DNA from 2 places in the Alicyclobacillus fodiniaquatilis genome. Region 2 is predicted to be linked to the other one. Evidence: riboswitches for the same ligand, from Rfam matches in the RefSeq annotation. Region 2 holds a riboswitch; the other holds the start of a gene.
What was found. A riboswitch is a leader RNA that binds a small molecule or an ion and turns the genes downstream of it on or off. The one in region 2 is predicted to bind fluoride.
Positions count from the first base shown of each region.

Region 1: it holds a riboswitch for fluoride, as region 2 does, so the genes downstream of both, ACFSB2_RS06835 (cation:proton antiporter) here and ACFSB2_RS24745 (sigma-70 family RNA polymerase sigma factor) in region 2, are expected to answer to the same signal.

Region 1 is NZ_JBHUCX010000020.1:83,686-91,981, reverse strand. It holds gene abc-f (ribosomal protection-like ABC-F family protein) at 1-1,199, opposite strand, end outside; gene ACFSB2_RS06850 (tetratricopeptide repeat protein) at 1,560-1,964, opposite strand; gene ACFSB2_RS06845 (nucleotide pyrophosphohydrolase) at 2,021-2,356, opposite strand; gene ylbJ (sporulation integral membrane protein YlbJ) at 2,509-3,780, shown strand; gene ACFSB2_RS06835 (cation:proton antiporter) at 3,858-5,183, opposite strand; fluoride riboswitch at 5,404-5,468, opposite strand; gene nadA (quinolinate synthase NadA) at 5,675-6,778, opposite strand; gene nadC (carboxylating nicotinate-nucleotide diphosphorylase) at 6,791-7,621, opposite strand; gene nadB (L-aspartate oxidase) at 7,575-8,296, opposite strand, start outside.
Region 2 is NZ_JBHUCX010000099.1:206,252-211,771, reverse strand. It holds gene ACFSB2_RS24760 (PaaI family thioesterase) at 1-139, opposite strand, end outside; gene ACFSB2_RS24755 (glutamate synthase-related protein) at 251-1,834, opposite strand; gene eno (phosphopyruvate hydratase) at 1,932-3,218, opposite strand; fluoride riboswitch at 3,323-3,386, opposite strand; fluoride riboswitch at 3,892-3,952, shown strand; gene ACFSB2_RS24745 (sigma-70 family RNA polymerase sigma factor) at 4,006-4,869, shown strand; gene ACFSB2_RS24740 (DUF190 domain-containing protein) at 5,016-5,520, opposite strand, start outside.

The DNA of each region.
Region 1 (8,296 bases), on a different contig from region 2:
ATGGTGTCTTCTGCGGCTAAGTCATTGACATCTTGGCTTAAGTAAGCCATTTTTGCCGATGGACTGACCCATATCTCGCCTTCCTGCACAGACAGTTGTCCGAGTAGTATACGCAACAAAGTCGTTTTACCGCTGCCATTTTTGCCGATGATACCAACCCGTTCTCCTCGCAAGACCGTAAACGAGCTGTCACGAATCAAGGGGCAGTGATGATACCCTATTTCGATCTCGCGCGCTTCGATGAGACTGCGGCCATGTTTCGAAGCGTCGTCAAACTGGAAGTAAATCTGTTGTTCCTGCTGGGGTTTGGCCACGCCGTTTGTGCGCATGGATTCCAGCCTTTTTAACTTGGATTTCACCTGTTTATCCATCTTTTTGGCCTTTACGCGCTCAAACTCGCGCAGGCCCATCTGCCGCCGCTCGGCAGCAGTCCCTTTTTTGCCCGCCGTGCGATGCGCCTTTTCTGACCAGTTTTGCAATTGGTTGATTTCTGCTTCAATCTGCGCTTGTCTCTTCTTTTCGACATTGTATTGATGCAACTGGCTTTCGTATTGGCGCGCTTTTTCTTCCCGATAGAACGTATAGTTGCCAGCGTATGTGCGAATTTCGCCCCCGTCCAGTTCGATGATGCGCTGGACACTTCTGTCAAGAAAATAACGATTGTGTGAAATGTTGAGCAGCGCGCCTTGAAATGCGGCCATTTCAGCAATCAGCCATTCCACGGCTTGAAAGTCGAGATGGTTGGTCGGTTCGTCCATAATCAGGAGATCTGGCTTGGTCATCCAAATGTTCGCCAACGCAAGTTTCGTCTTCTCGCCGCCGCTCAGTCCCTGAAATCGTTTTGCATCCCAGTCTTGGACCTGTTGCAGTCCGAGTGTGCTGCAAATTTTGAGAAATTCCTCAATTTGCTTCACGTCATCTTGTTCATGGAGCATCTGGGCAAAATGATTGGTCGTATAGGCGGTGGATTGCAACAAGTAGCCAATTTGAATGCCTTGTCGCGCTTGGATGAGGTGGCCTCCATCCGGTTGAATGGTCCCAACGAGGATGTTTGCCAGTGTGGTTTTACCGGCGCCATTGACGCCGACCAAACCAATGCGCTCCCCTTCTGCAATGTCCAAGTTTACATTCTTCAATATGTTGCGTTCGGCAAAATCCTTGCTGATGCTTCGGCAACTAAGCAATATTTTTGCAGTCATGTCCAGGCCTCCTTGTTGTGTGATGACATCGACAACAAATCACAACAAAAAAGCCGTGGAGCAGACGCGCCCACGACGAAAAGATGATCAATCGCTTCTTTTCACAGTCCTACGCTTAAAGAAACGTCAACTGCGCTATCCAAAGAATGCATGGCATCTCGTCTTCTCATGGGATCTTTGAGCATGGGCGGACAAACTCCACCCCAACTCGCCACACAAATGGTGGGCGTCTGCATTTAACGTACCTCTGTTGTGGGTCCATTAGCATACAAACAAAGTCCACATAGCGAGAGACTGGATACCACCTTTCCGAAATTCAGAAGAGTATCGTGTTACACGAATAGTATACGCGCTGAGTGTTCAATTTTCTACCTCTGGATGCAGCAGCTTCAGTTTCTGCGAGAAAGTGTCTGCCTCCTCATTGAGCGGATCTGCTGCTTGCGCCAATCGGAAATATTGAAATGCCTCGACTGTTCTACCGGCAAAATACGCAGATTTCCCATGTTCGACACACACTGATGCGTAAATTGCCGCAACGTTGGATCGATACAAGTCATTCTCCGGGCAAAGGGAGACGGCCTTGGTCGCCAAAGTGTGTGCTTCTTGCAAGTCACCATTGCGATGTGCCGTGATGGAAGCGTGAAAATAAAGCTTCGAGTTGTTCGGTTCTGCAGCGATGGCGCGCTGAAACGCCGCCTTTACTTCATGGTAATCGCCAATGAAGAGGTATGCGTATGCAGCTTGGACGAATCGTTCACTAGTCATTGGGATCACCTCAATGTAGCGTATGGTCCAAGCGGCGAGAAGGTTTGTACCTTGGCCTATACGTCGGTTGTGCTGTCGTCCTTGCGCGTCCACCTGTCTTTGTCCCGTATTTCAAATTTGTTCATGACAGCGGCAAACGCTTCATTCAAATCGATTTCAAGCCGGTTTGCCAGACAGGTGATGACAAACAGCAAATCTCCCAGTTCAAGGGCAATGCTGCCTTCTCCTTCTTCCTTTTTCTTCGGTTTCTCTCCATAGCTGTGATTGATCTCGCGCGCCAATTCGCCCAATTCTTCGGAGAGTCGAACAACCAATGTCATCGGGTGAAAGTAACCTTCTTTAAATTGGCCGATATAGTCGTCTACACGTTGTTGTACGGCTTCTAAATCCACGGGGAAACGCTCCTTTATCTTTATAGCTCTTCTCATTATAGCGGACATGATGGAGCTTGAGCCAAACATAAAAGACAGGCCCCGGCATATGATGTATGGACAATTGTGGACCAGCTCGTACAGTAGTTTAGTTGAAAAAAGGAGTGAAGAGCTTGAGCCGAGGCAGAAAGAGCCACTGGTCCACCCTGTTCCTCGCGACAGCCGCCGCCATCTTTACCATCGCGTTGGTTGTATACCCGGAACAGGGTTTTGCGGCCGGTATGTCAGGCTTAAAACTATTTTGGAGGAGCGTCTTCCCTGCCCTGCTACCTTTTTTTGTTCTATCAGAAATTCTGTTAGGCTTGGGAATTGTACGTGGATTGGGCGTATTGCTGGAACCCCTGATGCGACCCTTGTTCAGTGTGCCAGGCGTGGGCGCGTTTGCACTTTCCATGGGGTTGGCAGCAGGATTTCCGATGGACGCGGTCATCACGGCGCGGTTTCGGGAAACCAAACAGTGTACAAGGGTTGAGGGTGAACGACTTTTAGCGTTTACAAACACGGCGGATCCGCTGTTCATGTTTGGTTCGGTTGCCGTCGGGATGTTTAAGTCCCCTGCTGTCGGTGGATTGCTCGCCATTGCCCACTACATTTCCGCGTTTTTGGTCGGCTTTGTATTTAAATGGTGGGGGCGCAAAGACCCGACGCACATTGCCGAGGTCAAAGCACGCGCCAATGAAGAGCGCCGCGATTTTATTCTCGTGCGCGCTTATCGGGAACTGCTCAAGGCGCGTGAAGAGGATGGTCGGCCATTTGGCAAACTGCTCGGCAACGCTGTCACCGAATCGATGCAGACCTTGCTGATGATCTGTGGATTTATTGTGTTTTTTGCAGTGTTGATTCAGGTGATGCATTTAAGTGGGATGATGAAAGTCATCGGCTGGCCCATCGCTGCTGTCTACCATCTGTTCCACATCAACAATGGCTTGGTGAACCCCACCATCGCGGGGTTACTTGAACTGGATGTCGGCAGTGCACAAACCGCGGTGGTGTCTGCCCCAATGCTGCAAAAATTGGCCTTGGTCAGCGCCATCATTGGTTGGAGTGGGTTGGCGGTACACGCACAGGTGGCAAGCGTGCTCACAAACACGGACATCCGCATGACGCCCTATGTCATCGCGCGGTTCTTGCAAGCCGCCTTTGCCGCTGTGGTCACAGTCATCTTCTATCAATTGGGCATGGGCCATGCAGCCGCCGCCGCATTTGCGCATATGCCTGTGATGACAGCTGTTGGGCGTGCAGGCAGTGGTCAATCGTTCTGGCATGTCGCCTCTTCCAGCTTGTCGTTCTGGTTGATCGCCCTCGCTGGTATGGTTGTTCTTGCGCTTGGCCTAGGCATGTTTCGCCGCATCCGAGTCATCGCCTTTCACACGCGTCTCAAGTGAGAATAGACAACATCGAGGCTGTCCCCGTCATTGCGCATAGGGCGCTCAAATGGGACAGCCTGCATGATTCTGGTCGCCTAATCACCAGCAGCATCAAACAGTACTTCCTCCTGTGCCTTTTGAATCACGAGGTTTTCGTCGCCGGGCATGAGACGCTTGCCCTTTTTGAGCACGTACCGCAGCCAACCACCGGCCATCCAGGAAGTGACCAAAGCCAACATCACCAGGATGGCGAAGAAGTTTTGATTGATGATGCCAAGCGCATACGCGGTTGAAGAGAGGACAATGCCGGGTCCGCCGCGCGCATTCATGGACGCCGCAAAGTTGAGACTGGTCAGTTTGTCGGTTTTAATGATGCGACAAGTGTAGTAGACGACGACACTTTGCACAATGGTGGCAAAAATCAGGTAGAGAATAAAGAACCCGAAACTGAAGTTCTTGGCCAAATCCAGTTGCATGCCGATGATGGCAAAGTAAAGCGGGATGAAAAATGCAAAGGATATGCCCTGTATGCTCTTTTCCAGACGCTGAAACAGTGGTGTGGGCAAACTGAACTTTGTCGCGATGCCAGCGAGAATGGCACCGTACATCACATCCACTTTCAGATAGCCTGCAATGTCTGACAATGCGAACAGGATGACCAAGAAGTAACCCAGAAACGAGGCGCGAAACAAGAAATTCCCCCGTTTTGAGGTGATTCGTCTGAGCAACCAAGGGACAACGACGATACAGACAAGCAGAAAAGCGAATGTCACAATCAGGCTCTTCGAGACCACCCAGGTGTTGATGCCACCTTGAGTTGATGAGACGATACCGGATGCAATGGCCAGCGACACCCACAAAATCAAGTCGTGCACACCGGCAATGGCGATGATGATCTTGGCAAAGCGCGAGTGCATGATGCCGAGATCGGCAAAGATCTTTGAAATGACGGGAATGGATGTCACCGCGATGGAGATGGCGACGATGATTTTCAAAGCGATAACGCTGTGATCCGGTCCCAAAAATTGATTCGGATCGAACAGATATGTGGACAGCCAACCCACAATGAACGGAATCACGGTCGATCCGATGATGATGGCGATGCCTGTTTTCACATCCGCTTTGGCAAACCTCGCTTGAAACTTTAAGCCTGCATTGTATAACAGCAGAAGCTCGCCAATGTAGTATATCAGGCCAAATAGGTTGCTCTCTGATGAAAATCCGAGATAGAGCCAATGGAACGCGCTTGGAAAAAGCGCACCCAAACAGGTTGGGCCGAGAATCAATCCCCCGACTACCTCCCCGATGACGCGCGGGATGGATAATCTTTCGGCGATATAGCCGAATAGGTTTGCCGCTGCCAACAGCAGCACCATGCCAAACAGAAAGCGTGCCAAATCCCCAGATGCTAGCGTAAACACTCCTTATGCCCCTCTCCCCATATTCGTGCCTGCAGGCAAACGTACGTTACTTTATGTAGCGGGGAGAAATCTGTCCAAGACAGAAACCTACTAGGAACAAGCATCCACGGGTGCTTGGGCGATAAATTCAACAGATGTCCCCTAGCGGACGGCCTTTTGCCAAGAAGTGTGCACACCAAAGTGAAAGAACAAACAAAAATGACCCCTGACAAATCGACATCGATTCGTAGGGGCCATCATCCTCCGCAGAGGCGCTTCGTGGTGAGCTCCATCACCAATATGGAATTGATGCTGCCATTATAGACAAAAAATCGACACCGGTCACCGCTGAAAGCCTATTCCGCACATGAAACCGGTATGTAGTGCGCCCCATGCGCGATGCCCCCATTTTCACGTCTGCTGGTACTGGGAGGCATCATGCATGGCTCGGTTTCAAGTCAAAAGTTCCATCTATGTGCGATGGGCTGAAAACTAGACGCCGCAAAAGAAGCTCAAGAGATATCCAGCATCCGCTGGATGGCCACTTTGCTCCACTCTGCGATATCAGGGGCCACCTCAATCACATTTGTTGTCTCACCAGCTAGGAGATTTTCCAGCGCTGAAAGCAAGTGTGGTCGATCAATTCGATTCATGGTCAGACACGGACACACCATTTCATTGACCGAGACAATGAATTGTTCAGGGTGCTCTTGCGCCAAGCGATTGACCAAATTGTGTTCGGTGCCAATCGCCCACTTTGTGCCTGGCGGCGCTTTGGCCACCGCTTTGATGATGTAATCGGTCGAACCAAATTCATCAGCCAATTGTACGGTTTCATACATGCACTCCGGATGGACGAGCACGCGAATACCCGGATATTTTTGGCGAATGCGCTCAACGTGGCGCGGTTCGAACCGCTGGTGCACAGAACAGTGTCCCTGCCACAGAATCACGCGCGAATCGCCCTCACCGTGCGGGAAATAGAGCGCCATCTCGTGCGGGTTGTAGACCGTCAGATCCGACAGATCAATCCCCAATCCCACAGCCGTATTTCTCCCCAGGTGTTGATCGGGCAAGAACAAAATTCGCTCTCGCTGCGCCAGTGCGTACTCAAAAACCCGTTTGGCGTTGGACGAAGTGATGGTCAAGCCACCGTGTTTGCCCACAAACGACTTGATGGCCGCTGTGGAGTTGACGTACGTCACGGGGATGATAGATTCGCCAAACCGGTCGGTGATGACTTGCCAGCATTCTTCGATTTGGTGGGCATCGGCCATATCCGCCATTGAGCAGCCAGCACGCAGATCCGGCAAAATGACCTTTTGCGTTGGTGCCGATAGAATGTCCGCTGTCTCCGCCATAAAGTGGACGCCGCAAAAGACGATGTACTTGGCGTCAGGCAGTTCTGCCGCAATGCGCGCAAGTTGCAGCGAATCTCCGCGATAGTCAGCGTACATGATGACATCGTCCCGTTGATAGTGGTGCCCCAACACGACGAGCGACTTGCCGAGAGCTGCTTTTGCAGCCATGATCCGGCTATCCAACGCTTCTGGCGTCAGATTGGCATAGGTTTCATCAATTTGATCCGGCAATCTGAGCATATCTACAGCCATCATCCATCAACCTCCTTATCGTACATCCAAGCTGATATCGAGTGCTTTGACAGAGTGGGTCAACCACCCCAGGGAAATGGCGTCTACGCCTGTGCTGCCATAACTGGCGACGTTGGCTGGCGTAATGCCGCCGGACGCTTCTGTCACAGCACGTCCGCCCACCAGCTTGACCGCCTCGGTCACTTGCGCTGGCGTCATGTTGTCGAGCATTATCACGTCCACTTGCGCGGCCAAGGCTTCCTCGACCTGCTCAAGCGTGTCGGTCTCCACTTCAATTTTGACCAAATGGCCAAGGCCGCGCTTCACGCGCTCCACTGCCAGCGTCAAAGAACCTGCCGCCGCAATGTGATTGTCCTTAATCAGCACCGCATCGTATAAGCCAAAACGGTGATTCCGCCCACCGCCGACGGTCACCGCATATTTGTCGAACAAGCGCAGACCAGGCACTGTCTTGCGGGTATCCACAATTTGCGTGTTCGATCCCGCTATCAGCCTGCACACATTGCGCGTTTCGGTGGCGATGCCGGACATGCGCTGCACCATGTTCAAAGCCACTCGTTCGGCGGACAGAATCGCGCGAGCGCTGCCTTGGACGCTGGCGAGTACGGTTCCTGGTGTGACGTCGGCGCCGTCTTGCACCATGCACTCAAATTCGAGTGAAGGTGCCATCAACTTGAACGTTTCCTCCACGACTTCCAAGCCAGCGATGCGGCCGTCGGCCTTCGCTAGGAAGATGCCTTGCATCGTCGCGGACGGATCGAAAATCAATTCTGTGGTCACATCGTGGATGCCGACGTCTTCAAGAAGTGCTTGCTGCAAGAATTGGCGTATTGCTAACGGATTCATGTGTCCCCTCCTGAATGAAATGCGTTTCAAAGGCTGGTGAGACATCCGGGAAATCTGTTCGATAATGTGCGCCCCTGCTTTCTTGACGCCACAGCGCCGCTCGCACGACGAGCAAGGCCGTCGTCAGCAGATTGACATCTGGTCCTGGTTGCACTGCTGCTTTCTTTAACCAAGCGGACAGCGTCTCTTCTGCCAACGCGAGTTGTTCCTGATTGCGCGTGATACCGACATGTGTCCACATCAAATCCTGGACGCGCTGTCGCAATGAAAGGGACGCTGACCTATCCCATGTGTGCGGCGCAATTTGACCAGCGGCCCTGTCGGTTTGACGGCCTTGCAGTCGTGGCAATTGCACCATCCGTTCGACGGCTTTTTTCGCCATCACCAGGCCTTCCAATAAGGAATTGCTAGCCAGGCGGTTGGCGCCATGCAAACCGCTCGACGCGACTTCCCCGATGGCGAATAAGCGCAAAATGGACGTCTGTCCTGCCACGTCTGTCAAAATGCCACCCATCGTGTAGTGCGCCACGGGCACAATCGGAATGCAATCCGTGCTTGGATTGATCCCACGCGCGCGGCAAAATTGATAAATGGTCGGAAACCGCTGTTCAAACTTTTCAATCATGCGGGCGTCCAGATAGACGTCACGGCCAAGGCTCATCTCTTGGTAGACCG
Region 2 (5,520 bases):
GGCTGGAAAATCCCATCAATTCTTGCACAAAGGCCAGGGAAGTGTGGTATGTCGCTTTTTTGGCGACAATGAGTTCATAAATCGATTGAAGTTCACTTTGCGGCAGGGATTCAAGCTCTTTTACAATGTCATCTATCATCAACGATTCTCCTAGCATTTTAGACTTTGAGCATTTCACAAATCAAAAGTACGATGTCAAGAGATGTCAAGTTCGCTGCCAACATGCTGGGATATATCACAATACGTAAATTTAGCTGATCTCCTCTGCCGATGATTTTGATGCGCCCACACTTGGATAGGGAAACAATTCCGATACACGTACCGTCCGCCCATATTCATTTTTAAAAACGACGTGCTCTCGCCTCAATTCCCGTGGGCTGTTCAAACCACAAGCTGCTGCCAAGGCAAACACACTCTCTCGCATCTGTAAAATATAATTCATCACGCGCCAACGTTTTTCGCTAGGAACCAACGCAGATTGGAATTTTGGATCCGTTGTCGTCACCCCGGTTGGGCACTTTCCTGTATGACACTGCATGGCCATGATACAGCCGTTCGCCATCATGAACCCCCGCGCTGAGTTGACACAATCAGCCCCCAAAGCAAGCGCAATGGCCACTTTATCAGGTGTGATCAATTTCCCCGCAGCAAAGATTTTCATTTTGTCCCGGATTCCGTATTGTCTTGCCATGTCATCCAAGAGTAAAAGCGCAGTGTACAACGGCAGCCCCATTCCGTCCGCCATAGATTTGAAAGTTGCGCCTGAACCGCCTTCACTCCCATCTACTGTTAGAAAATCAGGGTATATGTCCAACTTGAGCATCATTTCGAAAAAATTTTCGATTCTGCCACCATCGCCAATGGTGATCTTGATACCAACGGGTTTTCCACCTTTCAACTGCAATTGTTTCACAAATCGCAATGCATCGGCCTCGTTTTTGAGAAAAGGAAATCGATTCGGCGAATTGACCGTTTGGCCAATCGGCACTTTGCGGACCGCAGCAATTTTGTGATTGACTTTAGCGCCTTCCAAATGACCACCACGAATTTTTGCGCCCTGATGAAACTTCAATTCAAACGCTTTAATATTTTGTTCTAAGGCTTTTTTCTGGAATTCTTCAAATGAAAAATGGCCGTTTTCATCACGAAATCCAAACATGCCAGGACCGATTTGGGCGATGATGTCCACCCCTGTCGCCAGATGTTCAGGCGCCACGCCACCTTCCCCAGTATTCATCCACGATCCGCCCGCCATCAATGCACCGCTTCCCGTCGACTCGATGTAATGCTCCCCCACCGCTCCGTACGAAGTCGCTGATACGCCAAACATCCCTTTGACAATCCACGGGTATTGGAGATTTTGTCCGATGACAAGGGCCTCCGCATCGTCATACAGCCATCGCTGCGCCTGATCCTCGATCATTTTTTCATGGCGTGTAAACAGCCCTTCACGAATGATTTTGTATTTGTGTCCTTCAACCTGTACGCGGTTATCCACGCGCAGTTCTTCCACCAGTTTCGGGAATAAATCATTCGACAAATAGAACCCAGGTTCATCATAATTGCGTTTGCCGCCAAAACTGATTAAATCGCTTCGATACTTCGACGCAAACACAACCGCCAGAAAATCACTTCTGGAAAATGGCTTTCCAGACGTATCATCATCAAACCAGTACTGACGAAATTCCGGCCCGAGTTTCTCCAGAAGATAGCGCATCCATCCCAAATAGGGGTGAGCCCGCACGACAGAATGTTGGGGTTTCTTTGACAAGATATACAGGTATCCAAACAAGGATGCTGGCGAAATGACCAGAATGACGAGCAGCACAATCATTAAAACAAACGAAATCGATGCCAAATCATTTCCGCCTTTCCACACGCATATCAAATACCAGGCGAGCCTGATTCGCCCGGTATTTCATTTCAATCCGTCATGAAAACCGATATAACCCAGTCGCCAATTGTAAATCCGGCAATTCTTCTGCCAGTCTGATTAATTGGTTATACTTTTCGATGCGTTCCCCTCTTGCTGGTGCACCTGATTTCATTTGCCTCGCGTTGGTCGCCACGGCTAAATCGGCAATAAAAGTATCGGTCGTCTCACCGGAGCGATGCGACATCACCGTTTTGTACCCAGCGTCCGCAGCCATTTTCATGGTGCGAACCGTCTCAGTCAACGTGCCAATCTGATTTGGTTTAATCAAAATGGCGTCAGCAATCCCCTGTTGGATTCCCTGTGCAAAAATGCGTGGATTTGTCACAAATATGTCATCGCCCAGACACTGAACCCGCACCTTTTTTAAAGCATTCGTCAAACGCGGCCAAGCATCCCAATCATCCTCTGCAAGGCCATCTTCGATGGATACAATCGGGAATTTATTGATCAATTGAACACAATACTCGATCATATCGTCAGACGACCAATCATGCCCCTCAAGATGATATTTTCCATTCGCATAAAAATCGTTTGCGGCAAAATCCAGCCCAATGGAGATGTCCTGGCCTGGTTGATAACCGGCTGCAAGAATGGCCTCGCACAATATTTGTAATGCCGCTTCGTTCGTCGCAAGTTTCGGCGCAAATCCACCTTCGTCCCCCACCGAAATGCGATGTCCCTGGCGCGCCAGCAAATCCTTTAAAGCGTGGTACGTCTCTGCACCCATTTGAATCGCTTGAGAGATTTTGGTCGCTCCATGCGGAACGAGCTTAAACTCCTGAACAGAAATGCCTGAGTCTGCATGCTTGCCACCATTGATGACGTTCATCATGGGAATCGGAAGTGTGAGATCATCCAAGTGATGCCCAGCAAATTCCGCTAGGTGCACAACCAAATGGACATTTTTATACTTTGCAGCAGCACGGGCAGTGGCAAGCGAGACACCCAGTATGGCGTTGGCGCCCAAGCGCTGTTTGTTATCCGTGCCATCCAATTGAATCAAGGCATCGTCTATTGCCGCTTGGTCTAAAGCACTCATCCCCCGAATTGAGTGCAATATATCTTGTTGTACATGTTCTACAACCTTTAAAACCCCTTTGCCACGATACCGCCCTTCATCCTCATCCCTAAGCTCATAGGCTTCGTTGCGTCCGGTAGATTTCCCGGATGGCACGGATGCCCTACCCATACATCCATTTTCCAAAACGACATCTACTTCAACGGTCGGAAATCCTCTGGAATCCAAAATTTCACGAGCTTTTAACTGCGCTATTTTACTCAATTGTCTCTCTCCTCTGGCACTACTTATTTGTTTTTGACTTGCAAAGACGACAGATGGCTCCCTTGAACAACCCCTAGAAAAAAACAGACTCCTACCAGAAATGTATTCTGGTAGGAGTCATCAGCTGGGCTGCCAGCGGTTTTGGCGAACTCCATCGCCTATATACAGAAATTCATGTGATATACGAACCCTGATTCAATCGTCGGTCTCGTTTACCTCATGATGTTTGTGCACAATATGGGTGTAGTCAAATCCATGAGAACAGTGTGTGCAATGAACACGAACAACATACTCCCCGATTGGCGCTTGAATATGATTCACATTCCCACAGTGTGGACAGGTGGAATCAAATTCCCAGTGTGTCTTTGTCATTGTGTCATCCCTTTCCTCGAAAGTAAAGTTCACTTTCCTTTCTCATCAATTCACGCCTCCCCATAAAATAGAGCACAGGATATGAGGTCGATCTCAATGCTTATCAGGAAGCCAGTGACGTTTTAACATACTTTAGTCACTTGTGCAAAAACATATCTGTTCTGATTTCGAATCGCGATGTATCCCTGTCTAATTTGTAGGCTGTAATATGAATGTCACAACCCTTTACAGAATTTTTGCAATCGATTCCATAACAGTTGCATGACAGAGATCTAAGCGCGTATAATCCGATATAGCAGATAATCGAATAGGTGATGGAGCTCACCACAACCGCCCTTTGGGCTAATGGCTCCTGCGAACTCGTGTCGCAGGAGCCATTTTTTATTTTATTATCACGTCTACGGAGTGATCGCAGATGCCCAATTTGAATAATCAGGAAAGCAATACCAGTATAAACAGTGTGCTCACTTCTTACTTAGAACAAATTGGAAAGAAAAAATTGCTCGACAATGAAGAAGAAATTCAAATCGGTGCACAAATTCAGCAAGGCGACGACGAAGCCCAAAGAAGGTTGATTGAAGCGAATTTGCGCCTAGTTGTCAGCATTGCAAAAAAATACACGAACCGTGGTTTGGACATGGAAGACCTAATTCAAGAAGGGAACCTTGGGCTACTCACTGCAGCAAAAAAATTCAACGTCAAAAAAGGGTGCCGCTTCAGCACGTATGCAACATGGTGGATTCGTCAGTCCATCACGCGCGCGCTTGCGGACAAATCGAAAATGATCCGCATTCCTGTCTATGCTTATGGAAAAATGATTAAAGTGAATAATCTTACCAACAAACTGTTGAGTGAATCCGGTCAACCGCCAACGGCAGAAGACCTTGCAGAACATCTAGCCGTGCCGTCTGAAACTGTGCAGATTCTGCAAAATATGCTCGCTGAGCCAACATCTCTTGAAACGCCCTATGGAGATGAAGGAAATTTCCTGCTCAAGGATTTTATACAAGATACCAAATCACAATCCGTTGAACAAACCAGCCTGGAAAAGGACAGACAACGAGAAATTAACGCGATCTTATCTACATTGTCCTCCAGAGAGGAAAAAGTGTTGCAGTTGCGTTTTGGCCTGAACGGAGAGGAGCCGAAAAGCTTTGAGGAAACCGGTCTATTCTTTGGCTTGACACGTGAGCGAATCCGCCAGATTCAAGCTGAAGCGATCAAAAAATTACGGGAATCATTTGGCGATGATTTGCGATTGTTGTTCAACTCGGATTGACATTACTTTTTCGCCGCAAGGATTTGCGGAAGTGTTGAATCATGCGTTCAAGGCCCAACGCGATAAGAGAGACGAGTGAACTCGTCCCCCTTCGCTCCAACCTTTTCGACCAAATGCGCACCATGTTCAACTCGATTTAAAAGAGTTCAATCTTTTTTATGGTCACCTGGCTCGATGGAGACAACTTCGCCCCTGAGAATAATCGCTGGGCCAGATGCGCATGCAAGGAGTGGTTTTATATGTTGCAAAACAGCGTCCACCTTGTCCGCTTCCAATGCGGCTTCAACAAGCACCGGGGCATGCGCCGCAAACTCAAAAACCGTCGATTTGCGCATGACATGATCAGCGCCAAATCCTTCAATGGCGCTCTGCACACTGACCCATAGCACATCTAATTTTTTGAAGGCAAGTACCAGTGCATGGTATAAGGGTTTTTTATCATATTGGTCTTCCTCTTTCATATATACCTTCAGTACAGTGCCGTCTCCCATGATTGAGTCCCCCTCTAACTGTTTGGCTGAATATACATTCTCTGTGACAAAAACTTGCCCATTGTGTGGAATGTGCGCTTCTAAGCCCTCCATCATGTGGTCAATTTCAGCTTCATCCCCATATACCTGTAACGTGATCGGCAATTTGTCTGATGCGTAT